2 regions of the Oscillibacter sp. KLE 1745 genome follow, and region 2 is predicted to be linked to the other one. Evidence: predicted binding sites of a transcription regulator. Region 2 holds the regulator's gene; the other holds the start of a gene.
The links. The regulator LexA, encoded in region 2, represses DNA repair genes until DNA is damaged. The targets are predictions, from matches to a motif close to CNAACANNTGTTNG.

Region 1 (7,751 bases), on a different contig from region 2:
GCCGGAGGAGTCCTGACGCGGGCTTGTATTCTTTCCAAAACCGTGGTACACTATGGACAACCCCACTGAACCAAAGAGAGGTGTTTTTATGGATGCAAAAACGACGGGTATTGTCGCTTATATTACCTGGATCGGTCTGGTGATTGCCTTTGTACTGGGCGACCGGGAGGGCGCGAAATTCCATCTGAATCAAGCGCTGGTGATTTGGCTGGCGGGGCTGCTGAGCTTCATTCCATGTATCGGCTGGCTGTGGGGCATTTTTTGCTTCATCTGCGCGGTGATGGGCTTCATCTCCGCTGTCAATGGAGAGGAGAAGGCAGTTCCTCTGCTGGGACAGATCCGGTTGCTGAAGTAAAGGAGAAAGGGCCGCGCGCTGCGCGGCCTTTTTGCTGTTTACAGGGAGGAAATTTTATGCAGAGAGGTTCTATGACAGACCGGGAGGCCTATCCGACCGCCTGGATCACCCTGGCGGTTCTGGTGTTGCTATATCTGCTATGGCGCTTTGCGCTGGGGGCACCCACTGTCAGCCGCTGCTGGGTCTGGGAGCACTGGCATGTCTATTGCCCGGGCTGCGGAGGGACACGGGCGCTGATGGCCCTAGCCCAGGGACGGGTAGGCGCGGCTCTCTGGTACCACACGCCGGTGGTGATCACGCTGGCCCTGGCAGCGATCTATCTGTTTTCTCAAACCGCGTGGCGGCTGCGGGGAAAGCGGGGCTGGGTCCTGCGCTATGACCGCCGCTGGCCGATGGTCCTAGTGGGGCTGTTCCTGGCCAACTGCGTGGTCCGGAACGTCCTGTGGCTGGGCCTCGGCGTCCCGCTGTGAAGCGAATATGAGCCGCCTCATTGCGAGGCGGCTTTTTTGCGAGTACACCGTAACATTTTGCCACGCTGCTGGGTCATACAGGCAGAACAGGAGAAGGGGGGGAAGGACATGACGCTGCCGGAGCAAGAGCGGGAGCGGTTCTGCCAAGTGCTGCATCACAGCCGGACCAGCCTGTACCGTCTGGCTTTCAGTATCACCCGGAACAGCAGCGATGCTCAGGAGGCGGTGGCAGAGGCAGTCTGCCGGGCCTATGAGCGGTATCCTCAGCTGCGGGAAAAGGAGAAGCTGCCCCGGTGGCTGCTGAAGATCACCGCCAATGAGGCCCGGCGTCTCTGCCAACGGCGAGGCCGGACAGTCTCTTTGGATGATCTGCCCACGGAACCGGCAATACCGGGCCGGGAGACGGGGGACGATACCCTTTGGCAGGCGGTGCAGACCTTGCCACGAGACCAGCGGGAGGCGGTGGTGCTGTTCTACTATGAGGACCTGCCCACAGAGGAGATCGCCCGGATCGTGGGGACGTCCCCGGGGGCGGTGCGGGTCCGGCTGAGCCGGGCACGTGAGAAGCTGCGGAGCATCTTGAAGGAGGGAGACTATGGATGAGCTGGACGCCCGCCTGCGGGCAATGGCAAAGCGGGAGGTCTGGGCCCTGCCCGCAGCCTATGAGTCGGCTATGGACGGGCTGGAGGAACAGATCCGCCAGAGCACCCTGGACCGGCCCGGAAAACGGCGGCTGGGGAAGCGGGTGCTGTTGCTGGCGGCGGCGCTGGCAGTACTGGCCTGTGGTTTTGCCGTGGCGGCGGAGCGCATGGGCTGGCTGAGTCCAGTGGTGGATGACGGCGGCAGCGGCGGAATGCTGGAGACCTGCTCCGTCCAGGTAGATCAGACCGTGGAGGGGAATCACTGCGATCTGACGCTGGAGAATGCCATCACCGACGGCCGGGTGATCTACTGCTTGGTAACGGCCCGGTATGATGAATCGTTCCCCGATATCGATGATGCAATGGAGGACACCCTGCTATTCGCCGGAAGCTGGGCGGATGTCATCAGCTGCTGGCGGGTGGACCAAGGCAAGGAACTCAACACGGCCCGGTTTATTCTGGCCACCGGGCAGGTGTCGGAGAACGCTCAGGAGAATTGTGAAGAGAACTACCTGGGACGGGAGGTGGAGCTGGTGGTGAAGATGCTGAACGACCGGGACACTGGCGTGATGCACCCCATTGAGATCTATGCATTCCATGTCCGGATGAATGACACGATCCCTGTTCGGGAGGTCAGTTGGCCGGACGGCACCCGGGCGGTGGTGACGCCCCTGCGGGCGGAAGTCTGGTTTCCTGTGGAAGAGACCTCTTATGACCTATGGCTGGAAGAGTCCCAGTCCGCTGTCACCTGGGAGGAGGACTTTCTCGCAAAGCAGGTGCTGACACTTTATTTTACTGACGGCAGGGCCCTGGAGATGGAGGATGCTTTGACCCAGCGGATCCAGAGAGGCACCCATGCCATCCACATAGAATTCGTGGAGGCGTCGGAGCAGAGAGTACCGCTCTGCCACCTGTCCCTGCTGTCGCCCCGGCTGCTGGACCCGGACAGCGTAACCGGCTTGGAGTTGAACGGACAATGGTACGAATTCCCGGCGGCATAACTGCAAAAGGCCCGGAGAGCCAGCACTCTCCGGGCCTTGTTCGTTCACTCCTGATACAGCGGGAACCGCTTGCACAGCTCCGCCACTTCCGCACGGACCTGCTCCGCATGGTCCGCATAGTCCTCTTTTGCCATGAGGCCCATCCACCGGGCGATCTCCGCCATCTCCGGCTCCCGGAAGCCCCGGGTAGTGACGGCGGGAGTGCCTACCCGGATACCGCTGGTGACGAAGGGCTTCTCCGGGTCGTTGGGGATGGTGTTCTTGTTCACCGTGATGCCTACCTCATCCAGCCGGTGCTCATACTCCTTGCCGGTGAGGCCAAAGTGCCGGGTGTCCACCAGAATCAGATGGTTGTCCGTGCCGCCGGAGACCAGCCGGAAGCCCTGCTCGATCAGCTTTTCCGCCAGAACCCCGGCGTTGGCGGCCACCTGCCGCCCATAGGCCCGGAACTCCGGTTTCAGCGCCTCGCCCAAGCACACGGCCTTGGCGGCGATGATATGCTCCAGCGGACCGCCCTGGGTGCCGGGGAACACGGCGGAGTTGATCTTTTTGTACAGGTCGTCGTCATTGCACAGGATCATGCCGCCCCGGGGACCCCGCAATGTCTTGTGGGTGGTGGTGGTCACCACATCGGCGTAGGGGATGGGGGAGGGATGAACACCGGCGGCCACCAGACCCGCAATGTGGGCCATGTCCACCATCAGCCGGGCGCCCACCGCGTCGGCGATCTCCCGGAACTTGGCAAAGTCCAGGGTGCGGGGATAGGCGCTGGCCCCTGCCAGGATCAGCTTGGGGCGGCACTCCTTGGCGATGGCCATCACCTGCTCGTAGTCGATGGTCTCTGTGTCGTCAGACACGCCATAGGGAACGATGCGGAAATATTTGCCGGAGATGTTCACCGGGCTGCCGTGGCTCAGATGGCCGCCATGGGCCAGATTCATACTGAGCACTGTGTCACCGGGCTGCAGCAGGGCAAAGAACGCCGCCAGATTGGCGTTGGCGCCGGAGTGGGGCTGGACATTGGCGTGCGCACAGCCGAACAGCTGACAGGCCCTCTGCCGCGCCAGCTCCTCCGTCACGTCCACGGCATAGCAGCCTCCGTAATACCGCTTTCCGGGATAGCCCTCCGCATACTTATTGGTGAGACAAGTGCCCATGGCCAGCAGGACGGCCTTGCTGACGATGTTCTCGGAGGCGATCAGCTCAATGTTGTGCTGCTCCCGGTCGAATTCCTTCTGAATAGATGCCCCCACCTCGGGGTCGGCCTGGGAGAGAAAGTCCATGATGTCCTGGATCATTGCAGGGGTCCTCCTTCGTGTGATCCGGTCTTCCGGAAAATATAAGCCTTTTCCAGCTTATCAGAGTTCCAGGGACCTGTCAAGGGAACAAGAGGTAATACCCCCACAAAATGTTGTAGAGATAGTGGGAATATTTTGACGATTTTGTGGGAGGCGGACCTTTTCCCAGTCATTCCAGCCGGGATGGCGTGCCGTCCTCAAAAAGTCCGGCTTCTGTCAGCACCCAGGGGATGGGATAGTCGTGGACGCCGAAGGGGATCTCCTGGCGCAGCAGCCGCTCCCGGCACAGCAGAACCGCCGCGCCCCGGTAGTGGGCCAGGAAGCGGTCGTAATAGCCGCCGCCCCGCCCCAGCCGGCGGCCCTCCCGGCTGCAGGTGACACAGGGGATCACCGCCAGGTCGATCTGGTCCGGGGAGAGGGCAGGGCTGTCTGCCGGAGGCTCCAGAATGCCGTAGGCGCCGGGGAAGAGCTCCTTCAGGTCGCGGATGGCCCGCAGCTCCATGATGCCATCCGCCACACACAGAGGGATGCACAGCATCTTGCCGTCTGCCAGAGTCTGCTCCAGGATGGGACGGGTGTCGATCTCCCGCCCGGCGGAGACGAAGCAGAACACCGCTCCGGCACTGCGATACTCCGGAAGAGCCAGGAGATGGCGGGCGATGGCCCGGTCCGCCGCTTCCCGGTACCGGAAGGGGAGCTGGGCGCTGAGGCGCCGGATCGTAGCCCGGAGCTGCTGTTTTTCCTCGTCTATTGTCATGGCAGGGGATCCTCCTCTTTCTCTGGACGGGCCGCGCCGTAGGAGATGACGTCGGTCCCGAACTTTCCACGGAGGCGGTCCATAGCCGCCTCCAGCTTTTCCTGTTTTTCTTTTTTGGGCGCCGCCCCGGCTGTGAACAGGTCTACCTGTTCATAGGCGTCCTCCGACCGAACCAGATGGATGGCGGTAATAGTCAGGGCCCGCACGGGAGCCGGGGGTTTCCACAGCTGGCCGGTCAGGTCCATGGCCGCCGCCGTCAGCTCCCGGATCAGGTGGGTGGGGGCGGAGAGCTGCATCTGACGGGAGCGGTCATGGAACTGGGGATCCCGCACCGTCACCTGGACGCCGCCGGCATACAGCCCGCTGTGCCGCAGTCGGGTGGCCACGGAGTCCGCCAGCACGGCGACGCCGCCCCGCACCTGCTCTGCGGTGGTGAGGTTTTTCGGGAAGGTAGTGCCGTTGCCTACGGACTTCACCATCTCCGGCTCGTACCGGGAGCGGACTGGATCGGTGTCCAGCCCGTTGGCATAGTCGTGGAGCTGGACGCCCATTTTGCCCATCAGGGTCTCCAGGGCATCCCGCTTGCAGGCCGCCAGCTCTCCGATGGTCTTCACGCCGAACTGGGCCAAAATCTTCCGGGCGGCGCCCCCCACGTACAGCAGCGCCCCCACCGGCAGAGGCCAGACCAGCCTCTGCCAGTTCTCCCGGGAGACGACAGTGGTGGCGTCGGGTTTCCGGTAGTCGCTGCCCAGCTTGGCAAACACCTTGTTGAAGGAGACCCCCACTGAGAGGGTCAGTCCCATCTCCTGCTTCATCCGTTGCCGCAGATGGTCTGCCAGGGCCTTGGCATCACCGCCGAAGAGGTGGAGGGTATGGGTGACGTCCAGCCAGCTCTCATCGATGCCGAAGGGCTCCACCAGGTCCGTGTACTGCTCGTAGATGGTGTTGACCTCTTTGGAGACCTGCCGGTACAGTTTGTGGTGGGGTGGCAGCAGCACCAGCTCCGGGCACTTTTTCTTGGCCTGCCAGATGGTTTCCGCTGTCTGGACGCCGAATTTTTTCGCCGGTTCATTCTTGGCCAGGATGATGCCGTGGCGGGAGGTGGGATCTCCGCAGACCGCCACGGGCACGTTCTGCAGGTCTGGTCGGCTCCGCAGCTCCACGGAGGCGTAAAAGCTGTTCAGATCGCAGTGCAGGATGATGCGGTCCATGGCCCCGCCTCCTTTCTCACTTCTATTATAGCACATCTGTTCGTTCCTGAAAAGGGAGAAGGGATGGGAAGGTTTTGACATACCGGCGCAGGGAGGCGGAGGGACGGATATGGGCCGCAGTAAAAGGCGCGGGGACGGTATCCGCCCCCGCGCCTGTGGTGTTCAGATTTACAGAATCCCCATCAGCACCAGGGCCAGCACCACAAAGGTCGCCAGCAGGGCCAGGGAGAACAGGAGGAACCCGGCGCTCAGCTTGCCCTTGCCCTCGACAGGCGCATGGGACTCCGGTACCAGCCGGGCCTTCCGCAGGGCGGTGACCACCGGCTTGTAGAGCAGCAGGATCAGCGCCATGTTCAGGCCGCCCTTCACCAGGTTGAAGGGCAGGAACACCGGGATCAGCATGGGGACCACGATTTCCTCGCGATCCATTCCCATGTAGATGGGCGTGATGAGATAGTTCCACAGCAGCATCACCACGGTGAGGCAAACAGTGCCCAGGGCCAGACCGATGACGGCGCCCTTGCGGGTGTGGAACTTCTTGTAGACGAAGGCGGCGGTGCAGCAGAAGGCGCAGGTGGCCAGCACGTTCATGATGCAGCCGATGGGGCCGGTGTCGCTGACGGTGAACATCTCCACCACGGCCACCACGATGGAGATGACGGCGGCGGACAGAGGTCCGAAGAGGAAGGCGCCGATGCAGATGACCGTGTCCTTCAGGTCCATCTGCAGGAAGCCGGACACCTGTGGCAGCATCTTGCTGAGGAGCATCACCACATAGGCGATGGCCGCCAGCATGGCCAGGGAGGTGATGGTTCGGACGTTTGTTGCGGGCCGGGAGGGGTTCTTGATGGCGTTGGCATTGGGTTCGGACATAAAAATACACTCCTTTTCGTTGCTTGAAAACACCCTGGACGCTTTGGCTTCTCCAAGGTGATCCACGCAACGCAGGAGCGCGAACAAACGCGCGGCCACGCCGCACTCATCTTCTTCCATCCAGACTGTAACTGTTGGTCCCGGAGTTTCACCGAGTCAGCGCCTGTGCATACGCGCAGGCGGTCGCGGACTGTACCGCCAGTGGGGAATTTCACCCCGCCCTGAAGACAAAGTATTCAGTTGGTTTCTGGCCATAGTATATGACAGCGCGGAAGAAATTGCAAGTCCCTAAATGAAAAAACGGCAAATTTCCCGTGGGTCTTTACAAACAAGAACGGATGTTCTATACTGAATCAAAGACCAGAAGGAGGGAGGCGGAGACCATGCGGGGGCGGCAGTCGGCCTGCTGCTTTACCGGGCACCGGCCCGGTAAGCTGCCATGGCGGTATAACGAGGAGGACCTGCGCTGCGTGTCGCTCAAGGCCCGCATCGCAGACGCGGTGGAGGCGGCCTATCAGGAGGGATTCCGTCACTTTCTCTGCGGCATGGCCCTGGGCTGTGACCTGTATTTCTGCGAGTGCGTCCTCCGCCTGCGCCAGATGCACCCGGACGTGACGGTGGAGGCGGCCGTCCCATGTCCCTCCCAGGCGGATGCCTGGCCGCCGGACCAGCGGCGGCGGTATGAGCGGCTGGTGGCTGCCTGTGACTTTGAGACCCTGGTGTCCGCCTGCTACACCCCTGCCTGTATGCAGCGGCGGGACCGGTATATGGTGGACCACGCCGCGCTGCTGATCGCCGCCTTTGACGGGTCTCCCGGCGGAACCCGGTACACGGTGGAGTACGCCATGCGCCGGGGGCTGGAGATCGTGGACCTGCCCATTGTGCTGGAGCCCGCCCGATAGGCCGGGGCGCTTGGATGCGGAGACGTCCGGTGCCTCGGTTTTTTCTTGCAATATGGGCCGGAGCCGTTGCGCGGGGAGCCCTGTTGTGGTATGTTGGAGAGGAAGGCAATCTGAGATTGCGGAACTTCCATGCTTGGTTGCTGGTATGCAACCGGGCGGCCTGATAAGCTGAAGGCATCCAAGAGAAGGGAGAATGCCTATGACATTCGGAGAGAAGCTGCAATCCCTCCGGCAGAGAGCCGG
Region 2 (7,751 bases):
GCGGCGGATGTTGACATCCACGATCTTCAGCTCACCGAAGTAGTCCCGGCCCCAGACCATATCCAGGATCTCCTCCCGGGAGAGGGCCTTGCCCGGATTTTCCATGAACACCTTCATGATGGAATACTCCACCTGGGTCAGCTTGATTCGCTGGCCGTTCTTCTCCAGCGTCCGGTTGCGGGTGTTCAGCAGGAAGGGATCCTGCCGAATCTCCCCGGTCTGGGGGATCTCCTCTCCGCCGGCCCGGCGGAACAGGGCGTCCACACGGGCGGTAAGCTCTGCCGGGGAGAAGGGCTTGGTCACATAGTCGTCGGCGCCGGTCATCAGTCCCGTCACCTTGTCCATCTCCTGGGAACGGGCGGTGAGCATGATGATACCGATTTTGGTGTTGGTGGCCCGGATGCGGCGGCAGACCTCAAAACCGTCGATCCCCGGCAGCATGATGTCCAGCAGCGCCACCCGGGTATCGGGGTTCTCCTTCAGCTTGTCCAGTGCCTCTTCGCCGGTCTCCGCCTCAATGACGTCGTACCCGGCACGGCGCAGGTTGATGACGATAAAGCTGCGGATGCTGGACTCATCCTCCAGCACCATTACTTTTTTCATTCGGCATACCGTCCTTTCTTCTCTGTCAGCTGTCGCCGGCGGACCACTCCGTGGTGATCAGGCTGAACGCCTCCCGCACCTCGTCTTCCGTCAGGCCGTATTCCCAGCTCCCATTTGCGTCCAGAAGCTCGGCCGTGTAGATGATCTCCGGCAGACGGCGCAGGATGACCCGGCCGCCCCGGGTGGCTCTGGCCTCGCGGCCGGAGCCTGTGAGCTTGGTGATCCGCAGGACATCCTGTGGCGGCTCCCCGCTGTCTCCCCGGTAGGAGAATGTGACCGTGACCTCCTCCGTCCCGGCCGTGCGGGTAATGAGGATCTGATCCTTCCACACGTCCGGCAGGCGCAGGTACCAGCCGTCCTCCACACTGTGGTAGGTGCTCACCACAGCCGCTTTGGTGCCGTCGCTGGTATAGGTATACCAGTCGATCCGCCGGCAGGGGTCCTCACCCACGTTTCCCCAGGCCGGGATCGGCTCGGGATGGGGGACCTCTGTGATACCGTCGCCGTTGATATCCTCCGGGTACAGGGAACTGAAGGGCGCGATCTCCGAAGACACCCCCGTCACGTCGGACAGCAGGATGTTCACCAGTTCTCCATTTTTCACGGTCAGGATGTCAGTGACCATCCAGGCCGACTCCTCCACCCCCGTGACGAACAGGGCCGGCGTACCGTCCTGCAGGACACCGCTCTTCACACGCCCCTGCTGGCTCAGCTCCGCCATGGTGCTGGTGATCCGTGCGGAGGTTCGCAGCTGGAACTCTTCCTCCTGCCAGCAGTAGTAATCCGCAATGCCGTTGCCCTCCTCATCGGCCCGGAGCACCACCAGCTCCCACAGGCCATCCTGATTCAGATCGTTGACCGCATATTTCACATAGCTGGTGCCCTGCACCAGCTCCTCCGGCTCCCCGGACCGCAGGGTGTAGACGGAGAGGGCCAGGAGGTCCGTATTGACCCGCCAGCCCACCAGCAGCTCCTTCCGGCCGTCCTGGTCCAGATCCTCGTAGGCAATGCTGTAAATGCTGGTGCCGGTGCCCTCAATGACGGCAGCCTGCTCATATCCCTGCTTTCCGGCGGTAAAAATATAGATCTTCAGGGGCTTCTCATCCGCGGAGTTGCGGAAGAAGGCCAGCGCCTCCTCCTCGCCGTCTCCGTCCAGATCCTCCAGCTGCACGGGCTGGATGTTGCTGCCGGAGACGGGGGCCGCGTACTCCGCCCCGCTCTCCAGCAGCTGGTTGAGTGAGCTGTTCAGCTCCGTGTACTCCTCCGGCAGCTGCGGCAGGCTGTACAGGTCCGTGGGGGAAAAGGAAAATCCGCAGCCGCTGGCGGACAGAAGCAGAAGCAGGCCGACCGCTGCCGTCAGCATCCGCTGTATTCGCTGTCTCATGGCCTCCTCCTCTCTGCCGGTGGGCTGCCCCCGCCGAAAAACGCATAATTCAACTTATATATGATAGCACGTTTTCTCCCTGATGTGTAGGGGTTGTCAGCATTTTTCCCGCATTTTACGTTCTGTTCATTTTTCCGCCGTCCCCGGTCGGAAGGCCGCGATCAGGGCCAGCTTCCGCCTGCGATCCAGCCGTTTGATGGCGGCCTCCCGCCGCAGGGCCGCAGACCGGTCCGGCACCGCCTCCTGGTAGACCAGCTCCACCGGCAGGCGGCTGCGGGTGTACTTGGCGCCCCGCCCGCTTTGGTGGGCCTGGAGGCGGCGGGGCAGGTCGTTGGTGCAGCCTGTGTACAGTGTGCCGTCCCCGCAGCGCAGGATGTAGACCAGATAGCCCATACCGTCCCTCCTCTGTCCGATGAGACCAGTATACCACAGCCCGCCGCCCCGTCAAAGGGCTTTCCGCATGGGGACTTCCCTGCCCGGCATAGGAATGATGGTACAGGGAGGGATTCTATGTTGTCTGCCGCACTGCTGCTCTTCGCCAACACGCTGCTCTTCTCACTCCGCCTGTCCGGCGGCGGGTCGTTTCCAAAGCCGCTGTCCGCCGCAGAGGAGCGGGAATATCTCCGCCGCTACGCCCAGGGAGATCAGGAGGCCCGGGATGTACTCATCGAGCGGAACCTGCGCCTGGTGGCCCACATCATCAAGAAATACTATACCCAGAGCGCCGATCAGGAGGACCTGATCTCCATCGGCACCATCGGCCTCATCAAGGGCATCTCCAGCTTCGACCCGGAGAAGGGCGCCCGCCTGGCCACCTACGCCGCCCGCTGCATTGAAAACGAAATTCTCATGTACTTCCGCAGCCAGAAAAAGCTCCAGGGAGAAGTCTCTCTGTCGGATTCCATTGAGACAGACAAGGAGGGCAATGCCCTCCAGCTGATGGATGTGGTGGGCGTGGATGACACCATGCTGGACGATATCCACGACCGGGACAGCGCGCTCCGGCTCCACCAGATCATCCGGGAGCGTCTGACCACCCGGGAGGCGGAGATCATTCGCCTGCGGTACGGGCTGGGCGGCACCATCCCCCTGACCCAGAGGGAAATTGCCGCCTCCTTCGGGATTTCCCGGTCCTATGTATCCCGCATCGAAAAGCGGGCGCTGGAAAAGCTGCGCCAGGAGCTGCAGGACGGCCCTGCGCCCCAGCTGGTCCGGCGGAGGCCCCATTCCTCCGGGACGTGACCGCCGGATTTGGAAAACAGAGGGCGTGATGGAAAATTTCCATCACGCCCTTTCTTTGCGCGCTTCCGCGCCTTTCAATAGCGCCGCACCACGGCGGCCACCTTGCCCAATATCTGGGCATAGGTGCCGTCAATGGGGGAATATGCCTCATTCTCCGGCAGCAGCCATACCTGACCGCTTTTCAGAGACAGGCGCTTGACCGTCGCCTCGTCATCGATCAGAGCCACCACAATCTCACCGTGCTGCGCAGTGGGCTGGCTGTGAACCACCACCAGGTCGCCGGGCAGGATGCCTGCGTTCAGCATGGACTCGCCCCGGACCCGCAGGGCAAAATACTCCCCGGGCCGACCGGCGGTATCGAAGGTCAAATAGTCCTCGATACACTCCTCCGCCAGAATGGGGCTGCCGGCCGCCACATTGCCCACCACTGGGACCTGATTTTCAGGCTTAGGAGATTCCCGCAGCGTGATGGCGCGGCCCTTGCCGGCGCCCTTTTCAATGACGCCTGCCTCCTCAAGCCGTTTGAGGTGAAAATGGACTGTGGAGGGTGACTTCAGCCCCACGGCCTCCCCGATCTCCCGCACCGAGGGGGGGTAGCCCTGCTCCCGGATACAGGCGGCAATGTACTCGTAGATTTTCTGCTGCATCTTTGAGAGCTCCCGCATACGTGTCCACCTCCGCTGGATTTCTGGCTGTATTATACCACAACGCCGTAGGAAAAGCAAACATTTGTTCCATCATTTTCAAACTTTTTTGTCGTCTGTCCGTACGCTTCCGCATAGCTTTGATTTGTCTGCTTTTTTGCAAAATCCCCTTGAAATACAGAGAAAACTATGGTATCATTAACATCTGTGAAATCATGATCCATGCGCTGCATGGCTGAAAGTTTTGGAGGTTATCCTGTATGGACGCTTTAACGCTCGTCATCACGATCCTGCAGCTTCTCTGCGGTCTGGCAGTCATTGTCATCGTGCTCTTCCAGTCCGGCAAGAGCGCCGGCCTCTCCGGTGCCATCGGCGGTGTGGCCGACTCCTTCCTGTCCCGCAACAAGGCCAAGACTCTGGACGCCAAGCTGGCCCGCGCCACCAAATGGGTTGGGGCCATCTTCCTGATCCTGACGCTGGTCCTGCTGATCCTGCAGGGCTGATTTCGCGCTGAAAGCGCCCGGTGTGCTGGCACACCGGGCGCTTTTTTATGTGTCGCCGGAGCAGTACAGCACACCGGCCTCCGGTTGGATACCGTTGGCTTCCAGCAGTTCCTGCACCGTCACGAAGCGGTAGCCTTCCCCTTGAAGCGTATCTACAATCTCCAGTGCCGCGTCCACAGAGGTATCGTAGATATCATGGAGCAGGATGATCTGATTGGGGGCCGCATTTTCCAGGACCGCCGCCTTCACCTGGGCTGTATTGAGCTTTTCCCAGTCCCTGGGATCGATGGACCACTTTATCATGGGCACCTGCAGCAGCTCCCGGTCCGCCGCATCCACGGCCCCGTATGGCGGGCGGAGCCAATATGGCCCCCCTCCCAGCAACGCTTCCAGCGTCTCCTCTGTACGGCCTACCTCCCGCTGCAGCGTCTCCCGGGAGACCCCCTGAAGCCGTACATGGTTCCAGGTGTGGCTGCCCACCTGATGGCCCTCTGCCTGCATCCGCCGGACCAGGTCCTCATTGCCTTCGATCTGCTTGCCAATCAGGAAAAAGGTGGCGCTTGCCCCCCGCTCCTGCAGGCCGTCCAGTAGCCGCTCGGTAGTATTCCGGCGTGGGCCGTCGTCAAATGTAATGGCGATCAGCTTGTCCGCCGGGAGCTGGGCATCTGCCCCAGCCTCCGCCACAGGGCCGCCCGGCGCGCAGCCGGACAGCAGTGCCAGGGCAAGGCACAGAAAAAACAGGCGACCTCTCCACATCGCGCCCACACCTCCTCATTCATGCAGCGGTAGTTTGCGCGGCAGCTGAAAATTTACACCCGTTAAAATTTTCTCCTGTTTTTTCATAACGCGAAAAAAGGAAGCGGGCCCCGCCCGCTTCCTTCATCTCATATTCCGTTCGGTGCTCTGCATAGACGGTCAGGAGAACAGGTCAGAAATGGCATCTCCCACCAGGTCCACTGCCAGATCTGACACCACTTCCAGTCCCAGAAGCAGTCCCCCCTCCTTGGCAGCTGAATGGGCTCTCTTTCGCCCGCGTGCTGCGGGCTTCTCCCTCTGCTGAAATTCCGGTTTCTTCTCGAGCTGCGGCGCGTCTCCGTCCCCTGCAGGCTGATTGAAGGCCCCGCACCGGGGGCAGAAGCCGTCTGCATCGCAATCATACCGTTTGCCGCACGAAGCGCAGGAAATCTTCTTCACAGATGTTCCCTCCTTTGCTCTGCTGCCGGGCGCTCACAAGTCCCCGCCGGGCAGCCGTCGACCGTGGGACTGCTCCTTCAGCAGCCGGCCCATGGCCATCTCTGCCTGACGGAGATTTTCTCCCAGTTCCCGCTGGAGCCTCCCTGTCCGCTTCTGCTGTGCCGCAGGGGACTCAGCGGCCGCGGCGGTCCCGCCACTCCGGACCCAGACAGGCTGGTTGAAGGCCCCGCACCGGGGGCAGAAGCCATCCACATCGTAGTCATACCGCTTTCCGCAGTCCTCACAGTGAACCATGCGCATAGAGATCTCCCCCTTCGCTTCCATTGTATCACATCTCCTTCAGGTCCACAAGAACAATCAAAAGCCCTTTGTCACAGGTCCTAGGTTCCCATGACAAAGGGCTTTTTTGATTGCGGGTTCTTACTTCACCAGCTCGATGATAGCGGTCTCCGCGGCATCTCCGCGGCGCACGCCGGTGCGGATCACGCGGGTGTAGCCGCCGTTGCGCTCTGCATAGCTGGGAGCGATCTCCTTGAACAGCTTCTTGCAGACATCCTCGCGGGTGATGAAGCTCATAGCCTGCCGATAAGCGGCCAGGTCGCTCTTCTTGCCGAGGGTAATCATCTTCTCAGCCAGAGGCTTGATCTCCTTGGCGCGGGCAAGAGTGGTCTCCATCTTGCCGTTGTCCAGGAAATCCGTCACCTGCTGACGCAGCATCGCCATGCGCTGGTCAGTGGGCTTGCCAAGTTTCCGAGTTCCGGGCATTTCGGTTTCCTCCTTATCAGGATTTTGGTCAGCCGGGGAACGTCCGCCGGCATTGGAATCAGTTGTTGTTATCTTCGTCGGCCAGATGGAGTCCCATCATCGCCAGCTTGTTGATGACCTCTTCCAGGGACTTGCGGCCCAGGTTGCGGACCTTCATCATCTCGTCCTCCGTCTTGGAAATCAAATCCTCCACGGTGTTGATGTTGGCACGCTTGAGGCAGTTGAAGCTGCGGACGGAGAGATCCAGCTCTTCAATGGTCAGCTCCAGCACCTTGTCCCGCTGGGCCTCCGCCTTCTCCACCACAGTGGGCTTGCTGCCCACGTTCTCAGAGAGGTCGGTGAACAGCGTAAAGTGGTCGCACAGGATCTTCGCACCCAAGGACACGGCGTCCCGGGCAGAGATGGTCCCGTCGGTCCAGACCTCCAGCGTCAGCTTGTCGAAGTCGCTGGAGGCACCCACGCGGGTGGGCTCCACGGTGTAGTTGACCTTATACACGGGGGTGTAGATGGAGTCCACGGCGATGACGCCGATCACGTTCTGCTGCGGCTTGTTGCGGTCCGCAGGCACATAGCCGCGTCCGTGGGACAGGGTGATCTCCATGTTCAGCGTCGCGCCGTTATCCAGCGTGGCAATGTGCATGTCGGGATTCAGGACCTCCACCTCGCCGTCGGCCTTGATATCGCCGGCCTTGACCTCGCAGGGGCCCACCGCCTCGATGTAGACCGTCTTCACCGTCTCGCAGTGGAGCTTGGTGAGCAGGCCCTTCACATTCAGGACGATCTCCGTCACGTCTTCCTTGACACCTGGGATGGTGGAGAACTCATGCTGCACGCCGGCGATCTTGATGGTGGTCGGGGCCGTGCCGGGCAGAGAGGAAAGCATAATGCGGCGAAGCGCATTGCCCAAAGTGGTGCCGTAGCCGCGCTCCAGCGGTTCCACCACATACTTGCCGTATGTGGCGTCCCCCGGCGTCTCGATGCACTCAATCTGGGGCTTTTCAATTTCGATCATGCAGTAGTACCCTCCTTCATCTTCTTGTTGCGAGCACGCATGATTGCGCGCCGCCGGCAGTTCCTATCATTATTGAGGGTATCCTCCGCTTACTTGGAGTACAACTCAACGATGAGGTGCTCCTCGACGGGAACGTCGATGTCCTCCCGGGCGGGCAGACGGGTCACGGTGCCCTTCAGGGCGTTCTTCTCACGCTCCATCCAGGCGGGGATCAGGAACACGGGGGCATCCTGGCCCAGCAGGCGCTTGAAGATCTCAGAGGAGCGGCTGGACTCGGCAACCTCGATCACATCGCCGGCCTTGACCTGATAGGAGGGAATGTCGACCTTCCGGCCGTTGACGGTGAAGTGGGCGTGGCTCACCAGCTGACGGGCCTGACGGCGGGTCATGGCGAAGCCCATGCG

Region 1: dinB (DNA polymerase IV) is a predicted target of LexA. The motif match lies at 5,763-5,776, and genes of this name have one in related genera.

Annotation. Positions count from the first base shown of each region.
Region 1 is NZ_KI271749.1:32,849-40,599, reverse strand. It holds gene HMPREF1546_RS13505 (VanW family protein) at 1-16, shown strand, start outside; gene HMPREF1546_RS13500 (hypothetical protein) at 89-355, shown strand; gene HMPREF1546_RS13495 (DUF2752 domain-containing protein) at 412-825, shown strand; gene HMPREF1546_RS13490 (RNA polymerase sigma factor) at 934-1,428, shown strand; gene HMPREF1546_RS13485 (hypothetical protein) at 1,421-2,467, shown strand; gene glyA (serine hydroxymethyltransferase) at 2,512-3,765, opposite strand; gene HMPREF1546_RS13475 (5-formyltetrahydrofolate cyclo-ligase) at 3,935-4,522, opposite strand; gene dinB (DNA polymerase IV) at 4,519-5,733, opposite strand; gene HMPREF1546_RS13465 (ECF transporter S component) at 5,902-6,606, opposite strand; FMN riboswitch at 6,711-6,839, opposite strand; gene HMPREF1546_RS13460 (SLOG family protein) at 6,990-7,508, shown strand; gene HMPREF1546_RS18950 (helix-turn-helix domain-containing protein) at 7,708-7,751, shown strand, end outside.
Region 2 is NZ_KI271712.1:13,810-21,560, reverse strand. It holds partial or broken gene HMPREF1546_RS06315 (response regulator transcription factor) at 1-603, opposite strand, end outside; gene HMPREF1546_RS06310 (VCBS repeat-containing protein) at 629-1,987, opposite strand; gene HMPREF1546_RS06305 (GIY-YIG nuclease family protein) at 2,114-2,380, opposite strand; gene sigK (RNA polymerase sporulation sigma factor SigK) at 2,498-3,229, shown strand; gene lexA (transcriptional repressor LexA) at 3,304-3,894, opposite strand; gene secG (preprotein translocase subunit SecG) at 4,134-4,376, shown strand; gene HMPREF1546_RS06285 (polysaccharide deacetylase family protein) at 4,422-5,132, opposite strand; gene HMPREF1546_RS06280 (hypothetical protein) at 5,292-5,570, opposite strand; gene HMPREF1546_RS06275 (hypothetical protein) at 5,604-5,894, opposite strand; gene rplQ (50S ribosomal protein L17) at 5,991-6,335, opposite strand; gene HMPREF1546_RS06265 (DNA-directed RNA polymerase subunit alpha) at 6,394-7,347, opposite strand; gene rpsD (30S ribosomal protein S4) at 7,437-7,751, opposite strand, start outside.